DNA from 3 places in the Weizmannia sp. FSL K6-3076 genome. Region 3 is predicted to be linked to each of the others. Evidence: riboswitches for the same ligand, from Rfam matches in the RefSeq annotation. Region 3 holds a riboswitch; each other region holds the start of a gene.

Region 1 (4,471 bases), 800 kb from region 3:
ATCCAATATGCTGAACTTATAAAAAAGGTTTGGAGCATCTCCAAACCTTTTTTTATTTCCCCAAAAATGAGGCAAGTTCTCTTAACAGTTCATCTTTGTCTTTTTTCAACGCATCCGAAGAGAGCATCTCCCATTTCCGCGGGCGCGGCAAATGCACCTTCAATTCGTGGATGATGGCGGACGGCTGCTGCGACATGACAAAAACACGGTCCGATAGCAGCACGGCTTCATCAAGATCATGGGTAACCATAAGAATCGTCTGGTTTCCTTTCTCCCATGATTCGAGCAGCCAGCGGTGGACATCCATTTTAGTAAAGGCATCGAGCTTCCCGAACGGTTCGTCTAGCAGCATAACCGGTTTTTCGCATAAATACGTGCGCAAAAAGCTGATCCGCTGCCGCATGCCGCCAGAGAGCGAGGCGGGATAGTGGCCGGCGTAATCCTCAAGGCCAAACTGCCGGAGCACCTCCATCCCCCGCAAAACCCGTTCCCGTTTCCGCACCCCTTTTATTTCAAGCGGCAAAACAATGTTTTGCAGTGCCGTCCGCCAAGGCAGAAGCAAATCCTGCTGCGGCATGAAACCGGCGGCATCCTGAACCCCATCCGGTTTGCCGTCAAGCAGCACTTTGCCGCCATTCGCCTTTTCAATCCCGGCAATGATATTTAACAGCGTGCTTTTTCCGCATCCGCTCGGCCCGATAAAAGTACAGAATTCACCTTTCCGGATCGTTGCGGAAATGCCTTCCAGCACTTTTTTCCCGCCAAATGTTTTCGTAATACCTTCCAATTGCAAATACGTCATGGCCGGTTTGGAAGAAATTCGTTTGTGTAGGCAGCCTTGATGTTGATTTTTTTCTTAATGACTTTATGGTCATAAAGGAAGTCCATATAACGGCGCCACACTTCTTCCTTCTGTACCCCCCATTCCGCGGCATCGTCCTGGTACTTCGTGCTTAGCCACTTCTGGCTGGCGCGGACAAGCCCTTTATTTGTATCCGGCACGTCCTTAATCAGGATATCGGCGGCCTGTTCCGGGTGCTTGATTGCAAATGTATAGCCTTGAGCCGTAGCCTTCATAAAAGATTTGACAAGAGGTTTATCCCCTTTGGCCAGTTTTTCGCTTGTAATGATGACCGGGCTGTAATAATCAAGCGCAGGGTCGAGATCTTTGACCATGATAAGATTCAGTTTTTTCCCGCTCCGCTCTGCCTGGATGCCGTCCCAGCCGTAATAAATCCATTCAAAATCCGCTTCACGCCCGATTGATTTGAAAAAATCCGTCTGGCCGAGCACAATATTTTTTACTTTGCTGTAGTCGGCGCCATATTTTTCCATGACCGTTTTGATGACGGCTTCTTCAGACGGCGAACCCCAGCCGCCGTAACGTTTTCCTTCAAAGTCTTTCGGAGAAGTGATGTTGTCTTTTTTCAAAGAAGCAAAGCCAGAAGTATTGTGCTGGATAATCGCGGCAATGGACACAATCGGAATTCCTTCCGTCCTTGCCGTGGTGACATTTTCCTGATAGCTGACCCCGAAATCCGCTTTCCCGGAAGCCACCATTTGTTCAGCCGTAATATTGTCCCCCGGCTGGATGATTTTCACATCCAGGCCCTGCTTTTGAAAATAGTGTTTTGTTTTAGCTACATACAGGCCGGTATGATTGGTGTTCGGAAACCAGTCCAGCACAACCGTCACCTTTTGCAGCGCTTTTTTGCTGTTTTCTTTCTGCCCGCTGCTGGTGCATCCAGCAGCAAGCAGCAACATGGCCGCCTGCAAGATGATTAACATTTTCCTCATTGATGATCTTCCTTTCGGTATACCCATGGTGCGGATAGCCTTTGCAAACATTCAACAGCGCCGTATAAAAGAAATGTGAGCCCAATGATGACAGCAGAGATAGCAAACAGGCGGGCCGTCATAAAAGATTTCGTCGCCCTTGTCAGCATGACGCCGAGCCCTTCGCTTGCGCCGAGCCACTCACCGATAATGGCACCCATCACACTATATGTAACGGCAATTTTTAAACCGGAAAAAAAGTAAGGGAGCACAGCCGGAAATTTGACTTTCCGGTATAGCTGCCATTTTGAAGCATGCATGGTCTTTAACAGTTTCACCAAGTCATCATCCACCGTTTGAAACCCTTCCAGGATGCTCAATGCCAGCGGGAAAAAGCAGATTAAAATGACCACAATGATTTTTGACTGGAGCCCGAATCCGAACCAGACGATTAAAAGCGGCGCAATTGCCACAATCGGAATCGTTTGCGAAACGACCAAAAGCGGCCGGACCAGCATCCGGAAAACGGGAACCATATCCATAAAAACGGCAATCGCTGCGCCAATCACAATGGAAAAGGCTAGTCCGATCAATACTTCTTTTGCAGTTTGCCAAATATTGGGCCAAACCATCCATTGCAGGCTTTTCAATTCCTGCCATACTTCCGTCGGTTTTGGCAGCATCCATTCACTGATATGAAAGCCGGCCGTTACCCCTTGCCAGACGAAGAGCAAAAAAATGAGCCAGGCAGCCGTGAGCGCCGTGTTAACGAACCGGCTGCGGCGTTTGTTCGCGATATTTTGCAATTTTTTCATCCATTGTCACCCCGGTGCTTGGCCGGTAATGGATTTTGATCGATGTGAGGACATCAATCGCACCGGCTTGGACGCAAGCATCCTGCGCTTTTTTGATGATCTCAAGCAGCTCGTCAAGATCGCCTTCCATCGTCGTTTCCATTGCCCCGACTTCATAACGTACGCCGGCGTTTTGGACGACTTCGATCGCGCGGTCGACGACACCGTATAAGTCATCACTTTTAATATGCGGAACAACTGAAAAAGAAACCGTTACTTGATTCGATTTTTCCATCAAATTCTCCTCCTTTTTTTCAAATAAAAAAGCTTTCATTGCATGCGCAAGAAAGCCTGTCCATCCAAAACATGCCGAAACATGCTTCAATATGAGACTCCCTACGCTGGCATTATCCAGATCAGGTGAAGGGTCGATGCAAAGCGGCATCCTCTCAGCCAAACCGGCTCCCCTGCTTTTTTTCCTTGTAATTTTATTGTAACATGAAAGCCATCCTTTTTGGCAAAAAATTTTCAATAGGATGGTGCGGTGCGCAAGCCGGCCTTTGCCTGCCTTGGTAAAGATTGGGGCGTTAAGATAGCGGGGATTTTTGACGGCCTTCCTTAACATAGAACGCCTCTACGTTAAGATAGCATGTCTTTTTTTCGGACTTCCTTAACGTAGAACGCCTCTACGTTAAGATAGCATGTCTTTTTTTCGGGCTTCCTTAACATAGAGCGCCTCTATGTTAAGATAGCGGAACTTTTGGGCAGCCTTCCTTAACATAGGACGTCTCTACATTAAGAAAGCATGACTTTTGGGCGGGCTTCCTTAACATAGAACGCCTCTACGTTAAGATAGCGGGCATTTTTTTCGAGCTTCCTTAACGTAGAACGCCTCTACGTTAAGGAAGCGGGACTTTTGGACGACCTTCCTTAACATAGAGAGTTCTACGTTAAGATAGCGGAACTTTTTGCCGGCATTCCTCAACATAGAACGCCTCTACATTAAGAAAGCGGGCATTTTTTTCGAGCTTCCTTAACGTAGAACGCCTCTACGTTAAGGAAGCGGGACTTTTGGGCAGCCTTAACATAGGACGTCTCTACATTAAGAAAGCATGTCTTTTTGTCGAGCTTCCTTTCTATGTTAAGATAAATCCTGCTTTTTTCACCCTTCCTTAACATAGAACGCCCTACGTTAAGATAGCGGGGATTTTTGGTCTCCTTCCTTAACGTAGAGTGACTCTACGTTAAGGTAGCGAGGATTTTTCGCGGCCTTCCTTAACGTAGAGTTCCAACCCGTGCGTAAGTAACGCCGCTTATTCATGCTTTAAAGGCAAGGGTTTCCCTGCATGCCAACCCAAAGTTCCGACTGTTCGAGCGCATAAGCGACATCCAGCAGCCAATGTTCATTTCCTTTCGGCGCAACCAGCTGTACCCCTAAAGGAAGCCCGGCCGCTGTTACATGAACCGGCAGGCTGATCGCCGGCTGCCCGGTTAAATTGGCCAGCTGCGTAAACGGGGAAAACGTTAAGCTCGGTTCAAACATATCATAGACAAGTGCCTGCTGCTTTTCTTTCGGAAGTCCGGTAACGCCAAACAAGCGATCCCGCTCTTTCCCGGTTTGGGTAAGTTCCCCGATTTTCGGTGCCGGAAACGCGGTTGAAGGCGTGATATACAGGTCATAAGTCTCATGGAAAGCAGCCATTTGTGCTGCGGCTTTATCCCACTCCGCAAGGCTCTTTGCGTATTCCGCCGCCGTGACATTTTTCCCGGCAGCATACAAGACCCACGAAACCGGCTCCATATCTTTTTCCGTAAGCGGGCGTCTAAGTGCGCTTTCCAAATCCGAAAGTTCCGCCGCCATTTCCCCGCAGTTCATTAAATAATAGTTTTCCATCAGCCGC
Region 2 (4,471 bases), 710 kb from region 3:
AACAGCGTTAAAATCGCTGATCTTGCCATCCAAAATGGAAAAATTGCTGTAATTGCAGATAAAATTGAGGAAACGGCAAAACAAGTTTATGACGCCTCAGGCCAATATGTGATGCCGGGAATGGTCGACATCCATGTGCATATATGTGAACCGGGACGGACGGAATGGGAAGGGTTTGAAACCGGAACAAAGGCGCTTGCCGCCGGGGGAACGACAACGTATGTAGATATGCCTTTAAATGCGCTGCCTGCCACGACAACAAAAGATGCTTTAGAAAAAAAGCTTGCCGCTGCCGCCGGAAAAAACTATGTGGACTACGCCTTTTACGGCGGATTAGTGCCCGGTAATCTCGATCACTTAAAAGAACTCTCCGATTGCGGCGTGGTCGCTTATAAGTGTTTTATGGCCAGCTGCGGAACCGATTTGCCGGGAGACTTTAAAAATGTAGATGATTACACGCTTTATGAGGGAATGAAAAAATTAGCCAAGCTGGGACATATTTTATTGATTCATGCAGAGAATGCCGCCATTACCGATGGGTTAGCAGAGGAGATGATCAAACAAGGGAAAACAAGTCCGGCTGATTATGTTGCAACACGGCCTGTATTTACAGAAGTGGATGCCATCAAGCGGGCGCTGTATTTTGCGAAACAAACCGGGTGCAAACTGCATTTTGTCCATGTCAGCAGTGCGGAAGGGGTGGAAGAAATTACGAAAGTGCGGAACGAAGGACAGGATGTCACGCTTGAGTCATGCCCCCATTACTTTACCATCACAACAGCCCAATTTGCGGAAATCGGCCCACTTGCCAAATGTTCCCCGCCTTTGCGCAGCGAAGCGGAGCAGGAAAAACTTTGGGAAGGATTGAAACAAGGAAAAATTGATATGCTGACATCCGACCATTCCCCTTGCCCGCCTGTAATGAAGGACAGCGAAACCGGTAATATTTTTGAGGTATGGGGCGGCATAACCGGGTGCCAGAATAATGTCGATTTGATGTTCGATGAGGCTGTCAAAAAGCGCAATATTCCCATTACGCAATTTACGCGCATGATTGCAACCAACCCTGCCGAACGTTTTGGCTTAAAATCGAAAGGGGAAATTGCGCTCGCAAAAGATGCGGATCTCCTCTTTCTCGATCCCGACCGGCCATACACGGTAAGTGCGGAAGACCTCTATTACCGCCATAAGCACAGCCCGTATATCGGCAGAAAAATTGATTGCCGGGTTACGAAAACTTTTTTAAGAGGTCAGCTCATATTCGATCTGGATGGCGGTGGTATCACAGGCGAGCCGGTTGGCAAATGGATCCGGCCAGCGAAGGTCTCAGACTATGCCGGAGTGCCGTCATAATCTAACAGCATCAGGCTCTGCTTTCAAGAGCCTGTTGTTGCTGGCACAGATTTCGGGACAGGAATAAAAATAACGCAAGACAGCTTGCTGTTTTCAAGAGCCTGGTTTTGCTGGCATGGATTTTGACCGGTTATCAATGGCTGGCAACCTGTATGCACCATGGCAAATGCCTTCAATCCTCCGTGGTGCTTCACTCAAAGCTTACGGTTGCTTACGGTATGATTGATCATTCTGTCCCACCCTTTATTTTTTTGTAAAACTTTTATCAAAACATAGCCAAAAATGGCCCCTGCAAAAGAGCTTAAAAAGAAGGCAGGGATAAATCCGAAAAGCGTTGACGCTTGGCCGAGTAAGAAAACAGCAATGGGATAACATGCCAAGGCACCGAGAATGCCTGTCCCCATGACCTCCCCAACAAAGGCAAAAATGAGCTTATTCGTCTTCGCGTACAGATAAGCTGCCAAAAACGCGCCGATCATGCTTCCCGGAAAGGCAAAAATACTCCCCGTCCCAAGCAAGTTACGTAAAAGCGAGGATATAAAAGCTTGCGCAACCGCATAACCGGGGCCGAGCAAAACAGCCGAGAGTATGTTGGCAAAATGCTGTACCGGAAAAATTTTTGCAAAACCAACCGGGATATAAATCAAGCTGCTGGATACAGTTGTGATAGCTGCAATAACTGCAGTTGCTGTTATTTTTTGTGTTTTTCTCATTAGAACCAACCTTCCCTCCTTTTTAGTTGTGAATGAAAATCAGACCGGCCAGTCTTGTTTTTTATCGTTCATATCCCAAAATAAGTATTCATACTTTGAGGCTATTTGAAAATGGCGTTCTAAGACTGCCAATTCCGTTTCTGATTTTCCGCTTGCCAGTTGGTCCATTAAGTCAATTAACCACTGCGTTCCGGAGCCGAACGTTTCTGAAGAATAGGTTTCGATCCATTTCTTGTAAGGATTGGCCTCCAATGTGTCTCGATGATTTACTTTTAGCAGTTTCCCAATTTCCCAATAATCCCAGGCACACGGCAACAAGCAGGCAACAAGTTCAGCCAAGCTTCCATTGGCGGCCACTTGCAGCATATAACTCGTGTAAGCAAGGTTGATCGGTGTTGGTTGAGTTGCTTCTAAATCCGTGCGTGTAATGCCAAACTCGGCAGCGTATTGGCGGTGCAGTTCCATCTCAAAATGCAACGATTCATGGAGCACCGCAGCAAATCTCGTCATCATGTCAAGGTTACCCGCTTTCACAACACCCATGGCAAACAGTTTTGCGTACTCAACTAAATATACGTAATCCTGCTTTAAATAATAGATAAATTTATCTCTTTCTAAAGTTCCGTTCCCCAGTCCCAGAACAAAAGGATGGTTATGGTTTTTCTCCCAAATCGGCTGGACATTTTGATATAGCCTTTCTGTAAAAGATCGTTTCAACAATGATTCCTCCTTGTTTACCGGGAAACCGATTGCGGTTTGCAGGCTGGTTTCTCCCTTTGCCCTAAGCAGCTTCAAAATAAAAAACCCGCCCTCCATCGGAAAGCGGGTGTATAAATTACAAATCATCAGGTGTAATTTTATCACCTACTTCCCTACGCTAGTACGAACTAGATCAGGTTCAAAGGGTACTTCTCAGCCAACCCGGCGCCCCTAGTAGACTATTATGAATATTCATTTCATTACTCTTACCATATCATAGTCCCAAATTTTGTGCAACAGCAAATTTATTGCCCGTCTTTTAAGTTTTTGTTAAATATGGAAAAAAGCACAGGATGTTACCTCAAATGCTGGCCAAACAGGAAAAATATACTTGTATTTTTCTGCTTCTCAATAACTCTACTTGTTCTTTAAATGTTGTAGGGGGCTTAATAATTTGGTTATGATCAGACCACAATTTCATCTTTCCCAAAATAAAATGCCCCCACCTGGTCCGCTTTCATGGAAGAGACGTGGGGGGTTCTGTTATTTTAATTTTAATGGCTCCTGATATGATGATCCATAACTCAGTTTATTTTATCAGCTCCATCTTGATTAAAATATTGTCTTCTATTACCTTTTTAATATCAGGACTGCTCCGGGAACATCACAGAAGGCTTTTTCCCATAAACAAGGACGAATGAGTTGGAAACCTTGATTTTTCATCATTCGTGCCCATTTATTCCTGACTTAAGTTGCAAACCGTGGTGAAATTTGCAGAACGGAGGGCAAAAATGAGGATTGTGATCGCTGGCGGGACCGGATTTATCGGGCGGAAATTAACGGATATGCTTCTTTGCGAAGGGCATGAAGTGGTCATTTTAACAAGGAAAGACAAGCAGCCGGCCAATCGCGTGCAGTATGTAAAGTGGCTGGCGGAAGATGCTTCTCCCGAAAATGAAATAGGAAATGCGGATGTATTCATCAACCTGGCCGGCGTGTCCATAAACGATGGAAGATGGAGTGCCAAACATCAAAAACAAATTTATGAAAGCCGGATGTGCGCAACAGATGAAGTGTTGCGCATCCTGTCTGCCATGCCGCGCAAACCGGCAGTACTGGTCAATGCAAGTGCAATCGGCATCTATCCGCCATCACGCAATGCTGTGTATACTGAAAAATCATTGCAAAGGGCAAATGATTTTCTTGGCAGGACGGCATCGGATTGGGAAACCGAGGCGAAGCAAGCAGAAAGACATGCCATCCGTACTGTCTTATTGAGATTCGGCGTTGTGCTTGGAAAGGAAAACGGAGCACTGCCCCTTATGGTATTGCCATATAAATGGTTTGCGGGCGGCACAGTCGGTTCCGGCAATCAATGGGTCTCATGGGTGCATATAACAGACGTAGTAAGATCGATCTTATTTGCTATTAAAAATGAGAACATCCGCGGCCCGGTCAACGTCACTGCACCCTTCGCCTGTAAGGATGAAGGCATTTGGCAAAACCATTGGCGCTGTTTTACACCGGCCACATTGGCTTCCCGTACCTTCTTTTGCCTTGAAACTGGCACTCGGGCAAAAAAGCAGCCTTGTGCTTGAAGGCCAGCACGTACGCCCGAAAGTCCTCATGCAGGCAGGATTTGAATTCATGTTCCCGACGCTCCGGCAAGCTTTGGAAGATTTGCTTACAAATCCATAATGGCAAAA
Region 3 (4,471 bases):
GTGGTTATCAATAATGGAACAAACAAAGCCGTACAGAGTCTTATTGTATTACAAGTATGTTGAAATTGAAAATCCGGAAGCCTTTGCAGCCGAGCATTTGCAGTTCTGCAAAGAGACCGGTTTAAAGGGGCGTATCCTCGTTGCCAAAGAAGGGATCAATGGCACCGTTTCCGGAACGGTTGAACAAACAACCAAATATAAAGAAAAGATGCACGCCGATCCCCGGTTCCGGGACATGGTCTTTAAAGAAGATGAAGCAGATGGCCATGCGTTTAAAAAAATGCACGTCCGCCCGCGCAAGGAACTTGTTACGCTGCGGCTTGAAAAAGATATCAATCCGAATGAAAAAACGGGAAAATATTTATCCCCGAAAGAATTTCGCGAGGCGCTGCTGGCTGAAGATACCGTTGTACTGGATGCGCGCAATGATTATGAGTATGATCTCGGCCATTTCCGCGGAGCATTGCGTCCGGATATCCGCACTTTCCGCGAACTGCCGGGATGGGTGCGCGAACATAAAGATCAATTAAAAGGCAAAAGAATTGTGACGTATTGCACAGGCGGCATCCGCTGTGAAAAATTTTCGGGCTGGCTTTTGGAAGAAGGGTTTGAAGATGTCGGCCAACTGCACGGCGGGATTGTAACATACGGAAAGGATCCGGAAGTGCAGGGCGAGCTGTGGGACGGCAAACTGTATGTATTCGACGAACGGATTTCCGTTCCGGTCAATCGAAAAGAACATGTCGTTGTCGGCCGGGATTATTTTACGGGGGAACCGTGCGAACGTTATGTCAACTGCGCCAACCCGGCCTGCAACAAGCAAATTTTATGCTCGGAAGAAAATGAACATAAATATATGCGGAGCTGCTCGCATGAATGCCGTACCGTACCAAATAACTTATATGTAAAAGAACACGGCCTTACACCGGAAGAAGTGGCTGAACGGCTGCGCCGGATCGAAGAAGAAGACGCGGCGTTAAACCGGTAAACGGTGCGGCTTTTAACCTTACTATCCGAAAAGCGGATGGTGAAAAAGGGCATGGAAACCGTGCTCGCTCCCTGCCGGAACGATTCCTTGCTTCGGAAACGGCATTTTCTTGAAAGAAACAAGGCCTAAAGAGCGGAATGTGAAAAAGAGAAGAAAAACCGGGAACTGCTGCAAACATCCCAGCTCGGGGGCAGGGTTAACAAGCGGTGCGTTCCGGAACAGAGAAAGGATTTGGTGCAACTGGGCCAAATCCTTTTTATCTGCCTGTTTTTTGTGTAAAATGGGGAAAAATGGGCATCTTTGCCGCTTCATACGCGGTATGGCAGAGGATGAAAATCAGCGGGCAATATTTTCAGGATAGAAAGAAAGGCGGGATTTGGATGTGCGGGAGGTACACGTTAACGGCATCTGTAAATGAATTGGAAGAAAGGTTCCATGCCAAAGCTTCTTTTTCAAGCAGTGAATATGCCAAAAGTTATAATGTCGAGCCTTCGCAAATGGTGGCTGCCGTGATCAGCGCCCATGGGCAGTACAGACTCGGTTTTTTAAAATGGGGCTTGATTCCTTCCTGGGCAAAAGATCCGAAAATCGGGCATAAGATGATCAATGCCAGAAGCGAAACCGTATTTCAGAAACCGGGTTTCCGGGAGGCAGTGAAAAGGCGGCGCTGCCTCATTCCGGCCGATTCTTTTTTTGAGTGGAACCGAAAAGACGGCACCCGGGAGCCGATGCGGATCAGGCTTAAGAACAGGGGCATTTTTGCGATGGCCGGGCTTTGGGAAAAATGGATGGACCAGGAAGGGAATCCGGTCTTTACTTGCACGATTTTAACGACAAAGGCGAACAGGATGATGGCAAAAATTCACGACCGGATGCCGGTGATTTTACGCAGGGAAGATGAAGAAAAATGGCTGGACACATCGGTCACTGAGGCGGGCCGGCTGTTGCCACTCCTTTCGCAGTATGATGCAGACCTAATGGAAATGTATGCCGTATCTGAACGCGTCAATTCGCCGAAAAACAATTTTCCGGAGCTGTTATTGCCAAAAGATTAAATTTTTTGTTGAAATGTTGTGGCAAAAAGTTTATCATAAAGGTGACAATTTCATGAACGTAACCACAGGGGGAGCGTTAAGCTGAGAGTGAACGCCATGTTCTGACCCTTTGAACCTGTCCGGTTAATGCCGGCGTAGGGATGTGGAATTTCTTTTGTCCTCCCATGGTTCGTTATGTTCATGCATACCAAAAGGGGGATTTTTTTATGGGCAAATTAAGTTTACAGGCTATGATTGAAGCGGCTATTTTTGCGGCGTTCGCGCTCGTGTTGGACTTATTGCCGTCCATTAAGGTGACGTCCGCGATTTCTCTGTCGTTTGCCATGCTGCCGATTTTTGTGGTCGCTTTTCGCTGGGGATTTAAAGCAAGTGTTGCTTCCGGATTTATTTGGAGCCTGCTGCAGATCGTCACCGGTGATGCTAATGATATTCTTAACCCGCTTCAGGGCATCATGGAATATCCGGTCGCTTTTTCGTTCATCGGGTTTTCCGGGCTTTTCCGGCCGCTTGTCGAAAGAAGCTGTCGTCACGATAAAAAGGGCACGATGACTTTTTGGATATGCCTTTCCGTTCTTACCGGAAGTTTTGCCCGCTATTTCTGGCATTTCGTAGCCGGCGTGATTTTTTGGGGTTCCTATGCGCCTAAAGGACAGTCGGCGTTTCTCTATTCTCTCATCATGAACGGCGGCACGATGATTGGGAATGCGATTTTATGCGCAGCTGTTGCGGCGATTCTCTTGAATGCCGCCCCGCAGCTGCTGACAAAATACCGCAATCCGCACAGGCATGCGGCATAAAAGCAACTTGAAAACGGCAAGGCCAACTGCGCCTTGCCGTTTTCGCTGAAGGAAAGAGGCTTCATGGTAACAGGCGCCTTGTAAAGCCGGTAGTCCGGTTTTTACTGCTTTTTCGGTTGATGATAGGAGGCTACGGGTAAGGCTTTCGAGAAACGGGAAAAGATAAATAGAAGGAAAATGAAAGAAAGGGGATTTTATGGACAAAGACATTCATCACCCGTTTGGCCACCGGGTCATCCCGATGACTTCGATTGAGAGCGGAACAGGCAGGGAATTGCTGCCGGATATCTATTGCCTTACCATCCAAATTGTCAATGTGTGCCTGATCGGCAGGGCCGGAACCGATGCATTTGTCCTCGTGGATGCCGGCATGCCGGGTTCTGCCGAAGCGATATTTTCAGCCGTGCGGGCACGCTTCGGGGAAAAGGCAAAACCAAAAGCGGTTTTACTGACGCTCGGCCATTTTGACCATGTCGGAGCGATTGCGCCATTATTGGAAAAGTGGGACGTGCCGGTTTTTGCACATCGATTGGAGTTGCCCTATTTAACCGGGCGTGAAACGTATCCGGATCCCGATCCGTCCGTTGAAGGCGGCCTGCTGGCGAAGATTTCCATGATTTATCCGAATGAACCGGTTGATCTTGGCCATGCTGTCCAGCCCCTTCCCGAAGACGGGACGGTCCCGTTTTTGCCGGGCTGGAAATGGATCCATACGCCCGGCCATTCGAGAGGGCATGTGTCGTTCTTCAGGGAAGCAGACAGCGTGTTGATCATGGGGGACGCATTTATCACCGTCAGGCAGGATGAATTTTGGAAAGTGCTGGTGCAAAGGCAGGAAGTAAACGGGCCGCCGCGCTATTTTACAAATGACTGGAAAGCGGCCAAACGCTCAGTTGAAAAATTAGCTGCTTTAAAGCCGGAAACTGCTGTTTGCGGCCACGGGATCCCGATGTCTGGCTCCGGCTTGCGGAAAGGGCTTGAGGACCTTGCATCCAGATTTGATGAAATCGCGCTCCCGGATCACGGGAAATACGTAGATGGCACACAATAGGCGGTTTGTTCATTGCTTCCTTCCCCGCAAAGGTTTACAATAATTTGTAAATGGATGGATATAAAGGGGTGAGAAAATTGGAAGTCAAAGATTTTATGATCCGGGATGTTATTACGGTAAAAAAAGAGACAACGATCCGGGAACTGTTAAAGGTGCTTGCCCACCACCGGATCGGCGGCGTACCGGTCGTGGACGCGGAAGGAAAGCTACTCGGTATGATCAGCGACGGGGATGTCATCCGCTTTTTGCAGCCAAAAGCACGGACCGTTTACGATTTTTATATTACGATCGTGGTAAATGAGCAGGAAGACTTTAATGAAAAATTGGTGCACAGCCTGGACTTCCCGGTGGAAAAGATTATGAAACGGCGGGAACTGTATACGGTAAGGCCTGAAGACGATTTTGAAAATGCGCTCAGGATTCTGGCAAAACACCATTTTAAAAAGCTTCCGGTCGTCAATCAGGCAGGGCGTGTTGTCGGCGTCATCTCAAGAGGCGATATCATGCGCCAGATTACGGATAAATTGCTCAACAGCTAAATCGCAATGTTTAGACCGGCCTCCCCGGGGAAGACTATACA

What was found. A riboswitch is a leader RNA that binds a small molecule or an ion and turns the genes downstream of it on or off. The one in region 3 is predicted to bind thiamine pyrophosphate.
Region 1: linked by a shared signal. The riboswitch ahead of NSS95_RS02965 (MTH1187 family thiamine-binding protein) and the one ahead of thiT (energy-coupled thiamine transporter ThiT) in region 3 are both predicted to bind thiamine pyrophosphate.
Region 2: linked by a shared signal. The riboswitch ahead of tenA (thiaminase II) and the one ahead of thiT (energy-coupled thiamine transporter ThiT) in region 3 are both predicted to bind thiamine pyrophosphate.

What each region holds. Positions count from the first base shown of each region.
Region 1 is NZ_JBBOWU010000001.1:663,106-667,576, reverse strand. Features, by position in the region: gene thrB (homoserine kinase) at 1-22, shown strand, start outside; gene NSS95_RS02980 (ABC transporter ATP-binding protein) at 53-802, opposite strand; gene NSS95_RS02975 (ABC transporter substrate-binding protein) at 799-1,797, opposite strand; gene NSS95_RS02970 (ABC transporter permease) at 1,794-2,591, opposite strand; gene NSS95_RS02965 (MTH1187 family thiamine-binding protein) at 2,542-2,865, opposite strand; TPP riboswitch at 2,947-3,049, opposite strand; gene NSS95_RS02960 (amidase) at 3,895-4,471, opposite strand, start outside.
Region 2 is NZ_JBBOWU010000001.1:753,052-757,522, reverse strand. Features, by position in the region: gene allB (allantoinase AllB) at 1-1,353, shown strand, start outside; gene thiW (energy coupling factor transporter S component ThiW) at 1,548-2,066, opposite strand; gene tenA (thiaminase II) at 2,106-2,912, opposite strand; TPP riboswitch at 2,919-3,008, opposite strand; partial or broken gene NSS95_RS03320 (TIGR01777 family oxidoreductase) at 3,557-4,463, shown strand.
Region 3 is NZ_JBBOWU010000001.1:1,467,857-1,472,327, forward strand. Features, by position in the region: gene trhO (oxygen-dependent tRNA uridine(34) hydroxylase TrhO) at 14-988, shown strand; gene NSS95_RS06740 (SOS response-associated peptidase) at 1,369-2,043, shown strand; TPP riboswitch at 2,101-2,201, shown strand; gene thiT (energy-coupled thiamine transporter ThiT) at 2,250-2,840, shown strand; gene NSS95_RS06750 (MBL fold metallo-hydrolase) at 3,037-3,891, shown strand; gene NSS95_RS06755 (CBS domain-containing protein) at 3,960-4,430, shown strand.